Linked DNA regions of Azoarcus olearius. The protein of the gene in region 1 binds, or shares a complex with, the protein of each later gene. Links are inferred from orthologs where the notes say so. Each region holds a gene or a part of one and is shown in the gene's direction. Other genes may lie near its edges.

Region 1 (4,944 bases):
TCGAGCGCGTCAGCCGTCCTGGTCTGCGCGTCTATAAGGGTACCGACGATCTGCCGCGTGTCATGAACGGCCTCGGCGTTGCGATCGTTTCCACGCCGAAGGGTGTGATGACCGACCGCGCCGCGCGTGCCAGCCACGTCGGTGGCGAAGTCATCTGCCTCGTTGCCTAAGGGGGAGTCATGTCTCGTGTAGCTAAGAATCCGGTCGTGATTCCGAAGGGTGTCGAGGTGTCGATCTCGGCGGCGGAAATCGCGATCAAGGGGCCGTTGGGCACCTTGGTGCGCTCGCAGCACCCCGCCGTTACCGTGGAGCAAGATGGCGAAGCGCTGGTTTGCAAGGCCCGTGACGGCCAGGTGAATGCGCGTGCCATGTCCGGTACCGTTCGTGCGCTGCTGAACAACATGGTTGTCGGTGTTTCCAAGGGCTTCGAGCGCAAGCTCCTGCTCGTTGGCGTCGGCTATCGTGCGCAGGCACAGGGCGACAAGCTGAATCTCTCGCTGGGTTTCTCCCATCCGGTCGTGCATCAGATGCCTGCCGGTGTGAAGGTGGAAACTCCCTCCCAGACCGAAATCGTGATCAAGGGTGTCGACAAGCAGCAGGTCGGCCAGGTCGCGGCTGAGGTGCGGGCCTACCGCGCTCCCGAACCCTATAAGGGCAAGGGCGTCCGTTATTCGGACGAAGTGGTGGTGCTCAAGGAAACCAAGAAGAAGTAAGGCGGTTCGTCATGAACAAGAAAGAAACTCGTCTTCGCCGTGCGCGCAAAACCCGCGCCAAGCTCGCGGAGCTCAAGGCGGTGCGCCTCGCCGTGTTCCGTACCAATTGCCACATCTACGCCCAGGTGATTTCGGGCTGCGGCTCGCGCGTGCTCGCCGCGGCCTCCACCGTGGAATCCGCGGTGCGGTCCCAGGTTGCGAACGGTGGCAACAAGCAGGCAGCGGAAGTGGTCGGCAAGCTGATTGCCGAGCGCGCCAAGGCTGCCGGGATCGAGACGGTTGCGTTCGACCGCTCGGGCTTCCTGTATCACGGTCGCGTCAAGGCGCTGGCCGAGGCTGCCCGCGAAGGCGGCCTGAAGTTCTAAGCGAGGATACGAATGGCTAAGCAGCAAACGAAGCGCGCACAAGCCTCCGAGGAGCGTGACGACGGCCTGCGCGAGAAGATGGTGGCGATCAACCGCGTCACCAAGGTTGTGAAGGGCGGTCGTATCCTCGGTTTCGCGGCGCTGACGGTGGTCGGCGATGGCGACGGTGGCATCGGGATGGGCAAGGGCAAGTCCCGCGAAGTTCCGGTCGCTGTCCAGAAGGCGATGGACGAAGCGCGTCGCAAGATGGTCAAGGTTTCGCTCAAGGACGGCACCCTGCAGCACACCGTCGTCGGCAAGCACGGTGCCGCGTCGGTGCTGATGCAGCCGGCGCCCGGCGGTACCGGCATCATCGCCGGCGGGCCGATGCGCGCGGTGTTCGAAGTCATGGGCGTTACCGACATCATCTGCAAGTGCATCGGTTCGACCAATCCCTACAACGTCGTGCGTGCAACGCTCAACGGTCTGATGGCGGTGAACACCCCGGCTGAGATCGCGGCTAAGCGTGGCAAGACGATCGAAGAGATCCTGGGGTAAGCCATGTCCGACAAGAAGATCAAGGTCACGCTCGTCAAGAGCGTGATCGGCACTAAGCAATCCCACCGCGCTACTGTGCGTGGTCTGGGTCTGCGTCGCCTGAACCACACCGTCGAGCTGGTTGATACGCCGGCCGTTCGCGGTATGGTCACCAAGGTGGCGTATCTGGTTAAGGTGGAGGCATAAGATGCGCCTGAATACCATCAAGCCCGGTGCGGGTTCCAAGTCCGCCGGCAAGCGTGTCGGTCGTGGCATCGGCAGCGGTCTGGGCAAGACTTGCGGTCGTGGTCACAAGGGTCAGAAGTCCCGTGCCGGCGGTTTCCACAAGGTCGGCTTCGAAGGCGGTCAGATGCCGCTGCAGCGTCGCCTTCCGAAGCGTGGCTTCGTCTCGCTGACGCGCGGCCGTTGTGCCGAAGTTCGCCTTTCCGAACTGGCCCAGTTGCCGGTGGAAGATGTTGATCTGCTGGTTCTGAAGCAGGCCGGCGTCATCGCCGCTGATGCTTTGTCCGCGAAGGTTGTGCTGTCCGGCGCGATCAGCAAGAAGGTCGTGCTGCGCGGCATCGCTGCTACTGCTGGCGCGCGCGCCGCGATCGAAGCTGCCGGCGGCAGCTGCGGCGAGTAAGTCAGGACCGGGTCGTGGCAAATCCGTCAGCCGCTCTCGGGAATCCGGGCAAGTTCGGTGACCTCAAGCGCCGCCTGCTGTTCCTGGTCGGCGCCCTGATCGTCTATCGAATCGGTGCGCATATCCCGGTGCCCGGTATCGACCCTGCCCGTCTTGCGGAGCTGTTCCAGTCGCAGGCGGGTGGGATCCTCGGCGTGTTCAACCTCTTTTCCGGCGGGGCGTTGTCGCGGTTCACGATCTTTGCGCTCGGGATCATGCCGTACATCTCGGCGTCGATCATCATGCAGTTGATGACCGTCGCAGTGCCTCAGCTGGAGGCGCTGAAGAAGGAAGGCGAAGCCGGTCGGCGGAAGATCACGCAGTACACCCGTTACGGGACGCTCGTGTTGGCGGTGGCGCAATCGCTTGGTATCGCAATTGCGCTGGAAGGGCAGGCGGGTCTGGTGCTCGATCCGGGGCTGATGTTCCGCTTCGTTACGCTGGCGACGCTGGTGACCGGAACCATGTTCCTGATGTGGCTGGGCGAGCAGATCACGGAGCGCGGTGTCGGCAACGGGATCTCCATCATCATCTTCGCCGGTATTGCGGCCGGATTGCCCAGTTCCATCGGTGGGCTGTTCGAACTCGTACGCACTGGCGCGATGCATCCTTTCACCGCATTGCTGATCTGCGTATTGGTGGTGTTGGTCACCGGCTTCGTGGTGTTTGTGGAACGGGGGCAGCGGAAGATCCTGGTCAACTACGCCAAGCGCCAGGTCGGCAACAAGATTTATGGTGGCCAAAGCTCCCATCTGCCGTTGAAGCTGAACATGGCTGGTGTGATTCCGCCGATCTTCGCGTCCAGCATCATCCTGTTCCCGGCAACCCTGGGGCAGTGGTTCGGCAGTTCCGAGGGCTTGTACTGGCTGAGGGATCTCGCCTCCACGCTGTCGCCTGGTCAACCGGTGTACGTGTTGTTGTATGCGCTGGCGATTGTCTTCTTCTGCTTCTTCTATACCGCGTTGGTGTTCAACGCGCGGGAGACGGCGGACAACCTGAAGAAGAGCGGGGCGTTCGTGCCCGGGATTCGCCCGGGGGATCAGACGGCGAGGTACATCGACAAGATTCTCGTGCGGCTGACGCTGGCCGGAGCGGTGTACATCACCCTGGTTTGTCTGCTTCCGGAGTTTCTGATCCTCAAGTGGAATGTTCCTTTCTACTTCGGCGGAACTTCGCTGCTGATTATCGTCGTGGTGACGATGGACTTCATGGCCCAGGTTCAGGCCTACGTGATGTCGCACCAGTACGAGAGTCTGCTGAAGAAGGCGAACTTCAAGGGAGCGGGTCTCCCGACCAGGTGATTCATGGCCAAGGAAGACGTAATTGAAATGCAGGGGGAGGTTACCGAGAACCTTCCCAATGCAACCTTCAGGGTAAAGCTCGAGAACGGGCACATGGTTCTGGGGCACATCTCCGGCAAGATGCGCATGCACTACATCCGCATCCTCCCCGGTGACAAGGTGACGGTCCAGCTGACGCCGTACGATCTGACCAAGGGTCGGATCGTCTTCCGGACCAAGTAAGAAACAAGGAAACAGGAGCAAGAAGATGAGAGTCCAGGCTTCCGTGAAGCGGATCTGCCGCAACTGCAAGATCATTCGTCGTAAGGGTGTGGTGCGCGTCATTTGCACCGATCCGCGGCACAAACAACGCCAGGGTTGATGTTGTCGACTCTAGGTACTAGAATTTAATGTTTCGCGTTTTGGGGTAAACGGATGGCCCGTATTGCTGGGGTAAACATTCCCAACCACAAGCATGCCGAGATCGCGCTGACCGCCATCTATGGGATCGGCCGTTCGCGTGCTCAAAAGATTTGTGATGCTGCTGGTGTGGTTCGTTCGGCCAAGATCAAGGATCTGACCGAGTCCGACATGGAAAAGCTTCGTGACGAGGTCGGTCGCTTCGTGGTCGAGGGTGACCTGCGCCGTGAAGTCACGATGAACATCAAGCGCCTGATGGACCTCGGTTGCTACCGTGGCGTCCGTCATCGTCGCGGCTTGCCGCTTCGTGGTCAGCGCACCCGCACGAACGCCCGCACCCGCAAGGGACCGCGCAAGGCGATCGCCGGCAAGAAGTGATAGGAACGGATCATGGCCAAGACTGCAACTAAGGTTCGCAAGAAGATCAAGAAGAACGTTGCCGAGGGTATCGCCCACGTGCACGCGAGCTTCAACAACACGATCATCACGATCACCGATCGCCAGGGCAACGCCCTGTCGTGGGCGACTTCCGGGGGCGCCGGCTTCAAGGGTTCGCGTAAGAGCACCCCGTTCGCCGCTCAGGTCGCCGCCGAGGCGGCCGGCAAGGTGGCGCAGGAGTGCGGCGTCAAGAATCTCGAGGTTCGCATCAAGGGGCCGGGCCCCGGCCGCGAATCCGCCGTTCGCGCGCTGAACGCGCTGGGGATGAAGATTTCCAGCATCACGGATATCACCCCCATTCCGCACAACGGCTGCCGTCCGCCGAAGAAGCGCCGTATCTGACAAGGAGTTGAAACGTGGCTCGTAATCTCGATCCCAAGTGCCGTCAGTGCCGTCGCGAAGGCGAAAAGCTGTTTCTGAAGGGCGAAAAGTGCTTTACCGACAAGTGCGCCATCGAGCGCCGCGCCTACGCGCCGGGTCAGCATGGCCAGCGCTCCGGTCAGCGTCTGTCCGGCTATGGCGTGCAACTG
Region 2 (5,268 bases), 2.8 Mb from region 1 along the record:
GTGCTCCGGGCTGGAGAAGGGCGGCCAGAAGGTCGGCACCGTCGAGCACCTGATGTCCGCGCTGGCCGGGCTGGGTATCGACAATCTGCATATCGACGTCGATGCGCCGGAAATTCCCATCCTCGACGGCAGCTCCGGCCCCTTCGTGTTCCTGCTGCAGTCCGCCGGCATCGAGGAGCAGAAGGCGCCCAAGCGCTTCCTGCGGGTCAAGAAGCCGGTGGAGTACCGCGAGGGCGACAAATGGGTGCGGCTGGAACCCTACGACGGTTTCCGGCTCGACTTCTCGATCGTCTTCAATCATCCGGCCATCGACAGCACCTCGACCGCGGTCAGCATCGACTTCGCCACCCACTCCTATGTGCGCGATGTCGCGCGGGCGCGCACCTTCGGCTTCATGCAGGATGTCGAGTTCATGCGCGCCAACGGGCTGGCGCTGGGTGGCAGCCTGGAAAACGCGATCGTGATGGACGAGTACCGGGTGCTCAACGCCGACGGGCTTCGCTACGCGGACGAGTTCGTCAAGCACAAGGTGCTCGATGCGATCGGCGACCTCTATCTGTGCGGCCATCCGCTGCTGGCGCGTTATTCGGCTCACAAGTCCGGCCATGCCTTGAACAACCAGATCCTGCGTGTGCTGCTCGAAGACCGCAGCGCCTGGGAGATCGTCAGCTTCGAACGCGAGGCCGCGACGCCGCCGGCGGTGGCCCACCAGTTCGCGCCGGTGCTGGCGGCCGCGTGAGCGCTCCGCACCCATCAAAAACCGGACGGGCGCAATGCTGATCATGCGGCTCGCCATCCTGCTCGTGGTGCTGGGCACCGGCGGCTCGCTGCTGCTGTGGCTCGCCACCGGCAAGCCGCGCTACAAGGCGTGGGCGTGGAAAAGCCTGCGCTTCGGGCTGGTCGTGGTGTTGGTGTTCTTCGCGCTGCTTCTGGTCGAACGGGTGCTCGCCCCCACCCTTTGACGCTTCAGCTGCTGCGTCGCGCCAGCCGTTCCAGCGATGCGCGCAGCGGCGAATCCGCCGGCAGCGTGGCGGCAAAGTCGGTGATGCTGCTGCGCGCCGTCTGCGAGATGTGGCGCTCCGGCGGCGGCCGGCGCCATTCCGCCTGCTGTGGCGTCGCCACCTTCACCTTGATCGACTGCAGCGGATAACCGGCCTGGAGAAACTGGGCCTGCAGGCTGGGCAGCATCTGCTTGAGCCGGCTGGCGGCCGCCCCGCCCTGTGCGGCGATGACGAGCGCGTCGTCCTTGATGTTGGCGACGCGGCACGCGTCGGCCAGCGCCGGCGGCAGCAGGCGTTCCAGCACGCCCTGCAGGCGGCGCAGCCGGGCGGCGTGGTCTTGCAGGCGGGCGAGGGCGTCGCCGCTGCCGAGGTAGCGTTGCAGGAGTCGGGTCATGGTGCGGCGCGGAGGGCGTTTTGGTGGCGCCAGTGGCGCGTCATGGGGCGATTAACGCGACATGATAAACTCGCCGCTTTGCCGAATCGACCTCGCCCCCATCTCATGATCTCCGGTCTGCTCAAGAAACTCTTCGGTAGTCGCAACGACCGTCTCATTCGCCAGTATTCCCAGAACGTGCGCAAGATCAACGCGCTCGAGCCGGAGATCGCAGCGCTTTCCGACGAGGCCCTGCGGGGCAAGACCGGCGAGTTCCGCCAGCGGCTGGCGGACGGTGCGACGCTGGACGATCTGCTGCCGGAAGCGTTCGCCGTCGTGCGCGAAGCCGGCAAGCGGGTGCACGGCATGCGCCACTTCGACGTCCAGCTGATCGGCGGCATGGTGCTGCACGACGGCAAGATCGCCGAAATGCGCACCGGCGAAGGCAAGACCCTGGTCGCAACGCTCGCCGCCTACCTCAACGCGCTGCCCGGCAAGGGCGTGCATGTCATCACGGTCAACGACTACCTGGCCAGCCGCGACGCCGAGATGATGGGGCGCATCTACGGCTTTCTTGGGCTCACTACCGGCTGCAACCTGTCGCGCATGGGCCATGCGGAGAAGCAGCTCGCCTACGCTGCGGACATCACCTACGGCACCAACAACGAATTCGGCTTCGACTACCTGCGCGACAACATGGTCTATGCGACCGGCGAGCGGGTGCAGCGCGGCCTCAACTTTGCCGTGGTCGACGAGGTGGACTCCATCCTAATCGACGAGGCGCGCACGCCGCTGATCATCTCCGGCCAGGCCGAAGACCACACCGACCTTTACCTGAAGATGAACCAGGTGGCACCGCTGTTGAAGCGCCAGGAAGGCGGGCTGGACGACAAGGACAGCGTGATCGAGCCGGGCGACTACACGGTCGACCTCAAGGCCCATCAGGTGCTGCTCACCGAGCAGGGCCACGAGAATGCGGAACAGATCCTGGTGCGCATCGGCCTGCTGCCGGAAGGCGCCGGGCTGTACGAGCCGGGCAACATCCTGCTGGTGCATCACCTTTACGCCGCGCTGCGCGCCCATGCGCTGTACCACAAGGACCAGCACTACGTGGTGCAGAACGGCGAAGTCGTCATCGTCGATGAATTCACCGGCCGCCTGATGGCGGGCCGGCGCTGGTCCGACGGGCTGCACCAGGCGGTCGAGGCCAAGGAAGGCGTACGCATCCAGGCCGAGAACCAGACGCTCGCCTCGATCACCTTCCAGAACTACTTCCGCATGTACGGCAAGCTCGCCGGCATGACCGGCACCGCCGACACCGAAGCCTTCGAGTTCCACCACATCTACGGTCTGGAAACGGTGGTGATCCCCACCAACCGGCCGATGGTGCGCAAGGACGAGAACGACAAGGTCTACCGCACCGCCAAGGAAAAATGGGAGGCGGTGATCGCCGACATCGCCGACTGCGTCAAGCGCGGCCAGCCGGTGCTCGTGGGTACCACTTCCATCGAGACCAACGAATACCTTTCCGGCCTGCTGAACAAGGCGAAGATCGCCCACCAGCTGCTCAACGCCAAGCAGCACGACAGCGAAGCGCAGATCGTCGCCCAGGCCGGCCGTCCCGGCGTGGTGACCATCGCCACCAACATGGCTGGCCGCGGTACCGACATCGTGCTCGGTGGCAATATCGAGAAACCGGTGTCGCAGGTGCGCGACGACGACAGCGTGCCCGCCGCCGAGAAGGAAAGCCGCATCGCCGCGCTGCGCGAGGAATGGCGCAAGGTGCATGAACAGGTGATCGCCGCCGGCGGGCTGCACATCATCGGCACCGAACGCCACGAGTCGCGCCGCATCGACAACCAGTTGCGCGGCCGTTCCGGCCGCCAGGGCGACCCTGGCTCCAGCCGCTTCTACCTGTCGCTGGAAGATCCGCTGATGAAGATCTTCGCCGGCGAGCGTCTCAACGCGATCATGGTCCGGCTGAAGATGCCCGAAGGCGAGGCGATCGAGCACGGCATGGTGACGCGCTCGCTCGAATCCGCCCAGCGCAAGGTCGAGCAGCGCAACTTCGACATCCGCAAGCAACTGCTCGAATACGACGACGTCGCCAACGACCAGCGCAAGGTCATCTACCAGCAGCGCAACGAACTGCTCGAAACCGAGGACATCTCCGAAACCATCCAGGCGATGCGTCAGGGTGTGCTGCACGACCTGTTCCGCACCTATGTGCCGGTCGACAGCGTGGAAGACCAGTGGGACATCGCCGGCCTGGAGCAGGCGCTGGCCTCGGATTACCTGCTTAAGCTGCCGCTGCTGGAGTGGGTGAAGGCCGAGCCCAACCTCGACGACGAAGCGATCCTGAAGCGCATCATCGATGCCGGCGAGGAAGCCTACGCGGCCAAGATCGCCCAGGTGGATGCCGCGGCCTGGCACCAGTTCGAACGCAACGTGATGCTGCAGAGCCTGGATACCCACTGGCGTGAGCATCTGGCGGCGCTCGACCACCTGCGCCAGGGCATCCATCTGCGCGGTTACGCGCAGAAGAATCCCAAGCAGGAGTACAAGCGCGAAGCGTTCGAACTGTTCGAGACCCTGCTCGACACGGTCCGGGCGGATGTCTCCAAGCTGCTGATGACGGTGCAGATCCGCACCGAAGCGCAACTGGACGAGGCGGAAGCGCCGCCCGAGATGGAAAACGTGCAGTATCACCACGCCGATTACGACGAAGCGCTGGCGGCGGCCGCGGCCAGCACGGCGGAGACGCCGGTGCAGGGCGGGCCGAAGGTGGGCCGCAACGACCCTTGCCCGTGCGGATCGGGGAAGAAATACAAGCATTGCCATGGCAAACTGAGCTGACCGTGCGGCGTCGCCACAGCTTTGAAGGACGGCCCCTTGCGGGCCGTCTGCATTTGCGGCGGCGGGGAGAGGGATCATGGCGAACAGACCCGACGACAAGAGCGGCGCACAGCGTCCGCAGCAGGCACGCGAACCACGTGGCGCGCAGGAATGGGTGGTGCATATCCGCGAGCAGGAGATGCCGGGATTCGGCGCCACGGTGGCGGCGGTGCACCGCGTCACCGGCGACGAGCAGGCCTCCGCCGGGCGCCTCGCCCAGGTCATCCTGCAGGATGCGGCGCTCACCACCAAGGTGCTCAAGCTTGCCAACAGCGCCTACTACAACCCCACCCGCCAGCCAATCAGCACCATCAGCCGCGCCATCGTGGTGCTCGGCTTCAATGTCGTCGTCGAGATCGCGATCGGCATCATGCTGGTCGATGCGCTGCTGACCGGGGGCGTGCGCCAGCGCGTGGTGGCCGAGATGGCGCGTTCCTTCCATGCCGCGGTACAGGCGCGCGCGCTGCTGCAGTTGCGCAAGGAGCGCGTGGGCGAGGAAGTCTTCATCGCCGCGCTGCTGGCCCGCGTGGGCGAGATGGCGTTCTGGTGTTTTGGCGGCGCCACCGCGCAGCGGCTGGATGGCCTGCTCGGCGCCGGCAACCTGGGGCCGGAGGAGGCGCAGCAGGCGGTGCTCGGCTTCGGCCTGCGCCAGCTTTCGCTGGGCCTGGCACGCGAATGGCGCCTGGGCAGCCTGCTAGTCGAGGTGCTCGAAGCGCGCCCGCGTCCCACGGTGGAGGAACTGGCGGTGGCGCACGCCCATCGTCTTGCCGCCACGGCCGAGAAGGGCTGGGACAGTCCGGCAATGGAGGCGATGTTCGAAAGCCTCGCGGTGTTCACCGGCGAGCCGGTGGAAGTCTTGCGGCCGCTGCTGGCGGCCAGTGCCGCGGAGGCCGCGCAGATCGCGAGCTTTTACGGCGCCAGCGAGGCCGGGCGGATGATTCCGCTGCCGGCTCCGGCCGTACTGGATACCGCCGCCGCCGAACCGCTGAAGGAGGCGGA
Region 3 (4,964 bases), 2.2 Mb from region 1 along the record:
TCTGGCTCGCCTGGATTCTTGTCACGGTGTTCGATCTCGGCATCGCGGGCCTGTCTGCCAGCCTGTTTACCGAGATGACGCCGCCTCCCGGCGACCAGGCGGGCGGGCTTGCCAACGCAATCATGGGTAGCGTGGTGATGGTCGGGCTCGCGACGCTGCTGGGTACGCCGATCGGCATCCTCGCCGGCGTGTATCTGGCCGAGTACGGCCGCTACACCCCCTTGGGCAAGGCGACGCGTTTCATCAACGATCTGCTGCTGTCGGCACCGTCGATCGTCATCGGCCTGTTCGTCTACGCCGTGGTCGTCGCGAATACCGGCAAGTTCTCGGGGTGGTCGGGTGTCATTGCGCTCGCGCTGATCGTGCTGCCGGTAGTCGTCCGCACCACCGAGAACATGCTGCAGCTGATTCCGAACACGCTGCGCGAAGCGGCTTTCGCGCTTGGCGCACCGAAGAGCGTGGTGATCTCCAAGGTGACCTTGCGTGCAGCGCGCGCCGGGGTTGTCACCGGCGTATTGCTTGCGGTGGCCCGCATCGCCGGCGAAACCGCGCCCCTGTTGTTCACCGCGCTATCGAATCAGTTCTGGAGCCTGAACATGAACGAGCCGATGGCCAATCTGCCGGTCACCATCTTCAAGTTCGCGATGAGTCCCTTCACCAATTGGCAGGAGCTCGCCTGGGCAGGCGTCTTCCTGATCACCATCGGTGTGCTCATCCTGAACATCGTCGCGCGGGTTTTCCTGCGGGCTGAAAAGATCAACTAAGGCTCTCGCCGAGCTGAGATTTCGGGACCACCATGGAAATCACCGACGCCCAGATCGAATTCAAAGACTTCAACTTCTACTACGGCAAGTTCCACGCGCTTCGGAACGTCAACTTCAAGATGGCCCGGCACAAGGTTACGGCCTTCATCGGTCCGTCCGGTTGCGGTAAATCGACGTTGCTGCGGACGATCAACCGTATGTACGACCTCTATCCGGAGCAGCGCGCCGAGGGCCAATTGCTCTTCGACGGACGCAATCTGCTCGACCGCGATGTCGACGTCAGCGTGCTTCGTGCCAAGATCGGGATGGTTTTCCAGAAGCCCACGCCGTTCCCGATGTCCATCTACGACAACATTGCGTTCGGTGTGCGCCTCCATGAGAAGCTCAACGTCGCGCAGATGGACGAGCGCGTCGAATGGGCGCTCCGCAAGGCCGCGCTGTGGGACGAGGTGAAGGACAAGCTCAAACAAAGTGGCATGAGCCTCTCCGGCGGTCAGCAGCAGCGCCTGTGCATTGCGCGGGGAATCGCCGTCAAGCCCGAAGTCATCCTGCTCGATGAGCCGACGTCGGCGCTCGATCCGATTTCAACCTCCCGGATCGAGGAACTGGTCGATGAACTCAAGAAAGAGTTCACCATCGTCATCGTGACTCACAACATGCAGCAGGCCGCGCGGATCTCCGACTACACCGCCTACATGTATCTGGGCGAGATGGTCGAGTTCGGCGTGACCGACGAAGTCTTCCTGAAGCCCAAGAAGAAGGAAACCGAGGACTACATCACGGGCCGCTTCGGCTGAGCGATGTTCCCGCGGCAGCCCGGCAGGGTCGGTACGGCCTTGGCCGGGCTGTCGCCGTTTGCCTGCTCCCCAACGCAAGCCTATAATCTCGCGATTTACCGGGCAGCCAACGCGTGACCACGAAACTGATAGCAGGCAACTGGAAGCTCAACGGCAGCCTGGCGAAGAACGCAGCGCTGATCGACGAGTTGCGGCGCGCCGAGATGCACTGCGTCGTTTGTGTGCCGTATCCGTATCTGGCCCAGGCGCAGGCGCTTGTTGCCGGTTCGTTGATCGAACTGGGTGCCCAGGACGTCAGCGAGTATGAGCAGGGCGCCTATACCGGCGAAGTTTCCGCCGCGATGCTCGTCGAGTTCGGCTGCCGGTATGTCATCGTCGGTCACTCCGAACGCCGCGCGTTGTTTGGAGATTCCGACCAGGTCGTCGGCCGCAAGGCGGCCTCTGCGCTTGCCGCCGGGCTCACGCCCATCGTCTGCGTGGGTGAAACGCTGGCGGAGCGCGAGCTTGGGGAAGTCGAAGCGGTCATCCGCCGTCAACTGCAAGCCGTTGCCGATTGCGTAGGGGACGAGGCGCTGCCAACGTTGGTGGTCGCTTACGAGCCGGTGTGGGCCATTGGCACCGGGCGCTCGGCTACGCCGGAGCAGGTCGCGCAGACGCACGGTTTCATCCGCGCATGGTTTTCGGCCCGCTGCGACGCTTCGGCTGTACGCATCCTTTATGGCGGCAGTGTCAAGCCCGAGAATGCGGCGGTGCTGTTCTCCACGGACGACGTCGATGGCGGCCTGATCGGCGGGGCTTCGCTGGTCGGTAGCGACTTCGTTGCCATCTGCCGCGCCGCCTGACGGGCGGTTTTTCAAACCAAAACGCTACTTTCAAGGGTTGTGATGAGCGACATTCTGTTTTCGGTGGTCCTGACGGTGCACGTCGTCGTAGGGCTCGGTGTCATCGGTCTCGTGCTGGTGCAGCACGGCAAAGGTGCCGACATGGGGGCCGCTTTTGGGAGCGGCGCGTCCGGAAGTCTGTTCGGTTCCTCGGGTTCGGCCAATTTCCTCAGCAGGACCACCGCGGTGCTCGCCACGGTCTTTTTCGTCACCAGTCTCAGCCTTAGCTATCTCGCCAGCAACAAGACCAGCGCCCCCTCCAGTGTGATGGAGCGGGCGGTGCCGAGCGCGCCGGCGGAGGGGACTGGAACGGTTGCGCCGGCCACGCCTGGCGATGCTTCCAAGGCCCAGGAGATTCCGAAATAATGCGGAAAATCGCTTTGCGCACTGCGGAAAGCATCGTATAATTCTTTGGCTGTAACGAAATCCAAGCCGACGTGGTGAAATTGGTAGACACGCTATCTTGAGGGGGTAGTGGCGAAAGCCGTGTGAGTTCGAGTCTCACCGTCGGCACCAGATTCGGATGACGCCCGCTATTGCGGGCGTTTCCATGCAATAGCAGCCAAAACAATAATGGCGACGAACAAGTCGCCCTTCTCGATTGGGGGTCGATGAGTCATGCTGGAAAACTACTTTCCCGTCCTGATGTTCATTCTCGTTGGGCTCGGAATTGGTGTAGTTCCCGTGGTTCTGGGTCGAGTAATTGCTCCCCACCGCCCCGATAGTCAAAAGCTGTCTCCCTATGAGTGCGGATTCGAGGCATTTGAAGATGCCCGAATGAAATTCGACGTCCGCTACTATCTCATCGCAATTCTCTTCATCCTGTTCGACCTCGAAATCGCTTTTCTCTTTCCGTGGGCGACGGTCTTTCAGGACTTCATTGCCGCCGGCGAGCTTGCGTGGTTTGTTTTCGGTTCGGTGATGGTCTTCCTGGCTATTCTGGTCATCGGTTACATCGTCGAGTGGAAAAACGGCGCACTCGACTGGGAGTAATGCAATGAGCATTGAGGGCGTCTTTCGCGAAGGGTTTGTCACTACTTCGCTCGATGCGGTCATCAATTGGACGCGAACCGGCTCGTTGTGGCCGATGACCTTCGGGTTGGCCTGTTGTGCGGTTGAAATGATTCACGCGGGTTGTTCCCGCTACGATCTGGACCGTTTCGGTGTGGTGTTCCGCCCCAGCCCGCGGCAATCCGATTTGATGATCGTCGCCGGCACGCTGTGCAACAAGATGGCTCCGGCGCTGCGCAAGGTGTACGACCAGATGGCCGAGCCGCGCTGGGTTATCTCCATGGGGTCCTGTGCGAATGGTGGCGGCTATTACCACTATTCCTACTCGGTCGTGCGCGGCTGCGACCGGATTGTTCCCGTTGATGTCTATGTGCCTGGCTGTCCGCCGACGGCCGAGGCATTGTTGTACGGCATTATTCAGCTGCAGAACAAGATCAAGCGGACCAACACGATTGCCCGCTGATTGACGGATGCCCAGACATGAGTGCCAAGCTTGAACGCCTGAGTCAAACGCTTCGCGATGTCCTCGGTGATGTTGTTGAGTCGCTGGTGGTGGATCGCGGTGAGGTGACGATAGAAGTCGCCGCCGGAAATTTTCTTGATGTTGCCCGCAGGCTGCGAGACGAGGCTGCGCTCGGTTTCGAGCAGCTGATGGATATCTCCGGTATCGACTATTCCGCCTTTGGCAATGGTGCCTGGCAAGGCAAGCGATTTGCCTCTGTTGCGCACCTGCTGTCCGTCAAGAATAACTGGCGCCTGCGGCTTCGCGTGTTTGCGGATGACGATGACTTTCCGGTCCTGGGTTCGCTCGTCGAAGTGTGGCCTAGCGCGAACTGGTTTGAACGCGAGGCGTTCGATCTTTACGGAATTCTCTACGCAGGCCATCCGGATCTTCGTCGTATCCTGACCGACTACGGTTTCGTCGGTCATCCGTTCCGCAAGGATTTCCCCATCTCGGGCTACGTAGAAATGCGCTATGACCCGGAGCAGGGGCGCGTGGTGTATCAGCCGGTAACGATCGAGCCTCGCGAGAATACCCCGCGCATCGTGCGTGAAGAGAATTACGGGGATGTCGGTCATGGCTGAAATTCGCAACTACACGATCAACTTCGGTCCGCAGCATCCGTCGGCGCACGGTGTGCTGCGCCTGGTTCTGGAACTGGACGGCGAAGTCGTCGAGCGCGCCGATCCGCATATCGGCCTGTTGCATCGCGGTACCGAGAAGCTTGCCGAGACGCGAACCTGGGTTCAGTCGGTGCCTTACATGGACCGTCTCGACTACGTCTCGATGATGTGCAACGAGCACGCCTACTGCATGGCCATCGAGCGCCTGCTTGGCGTCGAGGTGCCGTTGCGCGCCCAGTACATCCGGGTGATGTTCGATGAAATCACCCGCATTTTGAATCATCTGCTGAACATCGGCACCCACGCGCTGGATATCGGTGCGATGACGATGGTGTTGTACACGTTCCGTGAGCGGGAAGATCTCATGGATGCGTACGAGGCGGTGT

What was found.
Region 2: the proteins of secY (region 1) and secA are in contact, whole or in part, in a crystal structure (PDB 3DIN), measured with the Thermotoga maritima proteins. The link is inferred for Azoarcus olearius from one-to-one orthologs. Residues at the interface, in WP_004081795.1 of Thermotoga maritima: Glu108, Gly109, Glu110, Glu111, Ala236, Glu237, Arg238, Arg239, Ile240, Thr241, Ile242, Gln243, Tyr244, Ala245, Arg246, Arg247, Val248, Thr249, Gly250, Arg251, Arg252, Val253, Tyr254, Gly256, Ala257, Ser258, Thr259, Tyr260, Leu261, Pro262; in WP_004082002.1 of Thermotoga maritima: Glu261, Ala262, Arg263, Lys300, Ala301, Arg302, Thr303, Ile304, Ile305, Leu323, Tyr324, Asp325, Pro326, Val329, Ser330, Tyr333, Ile336, Lys340, Phe345, Val349, Glu363, Phe364, Tyr374, Ser375, Gly376, Gly377, Glu393, Ile395, Thr482, Ser483.
Region 3: secY (region 1) and secG share a complex: the UniProt entries of both Escherichia coli proteins name them as parts of the sec protein translocase complex. The link is inferred for Azoarcus olearius from one-to-one orthologs.

What each region holds. Positions count from the first base shown.
Region 1 is NZ_CP016210.1:3,817,547-3,822,490, reverse strand. The notes cover bases 1,507-4,414. They hold secY (preprotein translocase subunit SecY), read left to right. Parts: upstream 1,507-2,251; coding sequence 2,252-3,577; downstream 3,578-4,414. Other genes in these bases: rpsK (30S ribosomal protein S11), read left to right, coding at 4,367-4,414; rpsM (30S ribosomal protein S13), read left to right, coding at 3,992-4,354; rpmJ (50S ribosomal protein L36), read left to right, coding at 3,825-3,938; infA (translation initiation factor IF-1), read left to right, coding at 3,581-3,799; rplO (50S ribosomal protein L15), read left to right, coding at 1,803-2,237. Also shown: rpsH (30S ribosomal protein S8), read left to right, coding at 1-170; rplF (50S ribosomal protein L6), read left to right, coding at 180-713; rplR (50S ribosomal protein L18), read left to right, coding at 725-1,078; more of rpsE, read left to right, coding at 1,091-1,506; more of rpsK, read left to right, coding at 4,415-4,756; rpsD (30S ribosomal protein S4), read left to right, coding at 4,771-4,944. UniProt on the Escherichia coli protein: The central subunit of the protein translocation channel SecYEG. Consists of two halves formed by TMs 1-5 and 6-10.
Region 2 is NZ_CP016210.1:992,750-998,017, forward strand. The notes cover bases 1,199-4,430. They hold secA (preprotein translocase subunit SecA), read left to right. Parts: upstream 1,199-1,500; coding sequence 1,501-4,230; downstream 4,231-4,430. Other genes in these bases: dqs_RS04740 (DciA family protein), read right to left, coding at 1,199-1,395; dqs_RS04750 (HDOD domain-containing protein), read left to right, coding at 4,307-4,430. Also shown: lpxC (UDP-3-O-acyl-N-acetylglucosamine deacetylase), read left to right, coding at 1-739; dqs_RS04735 (hypothetical protein), read left to right, coding at 774-962; more of dqs_RS04740, read right to left, coding at 967-1,198; more of dqs_RS04750, read left to right, coding at 4,431-5,268. UniProt on the Escherichia coli protein: Required for protein export, interacts with the SecYEG preprotein conducting channel.
Region 3 is NZ_CP016210.1:1,607,474-1,612,437, forward strand. Bases 1,199-4,126 are described here. They hold secG (preprotein translocase subunit SecG), read left to right. Parts: upstream 1,199-2,445; coding sequence 2,446-2,808; downstream 2,809-4,126. Other genes in these bases: pstB (phosphate ABC transporter ATP-binding protein PstB), read left to right, coding at 1,199-1,561; tpiA (triose-phosphate isomerase), read left to right, coding at 1,675-2,403; ndhC (NADH-quinone oxidoreductase subunit A), read left to right, coding at 3,061-3,435; dqs_RS07465 (NuoB/complex I 20 kDa subunit family protein), read left to right, coding at 3,440-3,916; dqs_RS07470 (NADH-quinone oxidoreductase subunit C), read left to right, coding at 3,934-4,126. In the rest of the region: phosphate ABC transporter permease PstA, read left to right, coding at 1-764; more of pstB, read left to right, coding at 797-1,198; more of dqs_RS07470, read left to right, coding at 4,127-4,539; dqs_RS07475 (NADH-quinone oxidoreductase subunit D), read left to right, coding at 4,532-4,964. UniProt on the Escherichia coli protein: Subunit of the protein translocation channel SecYEG. Overexpression of some hybrid proteins has been thought to jam the protein secretion apparatus resulting in cell death; while this may be true it also results in FtsH-mediated degradation of SecY.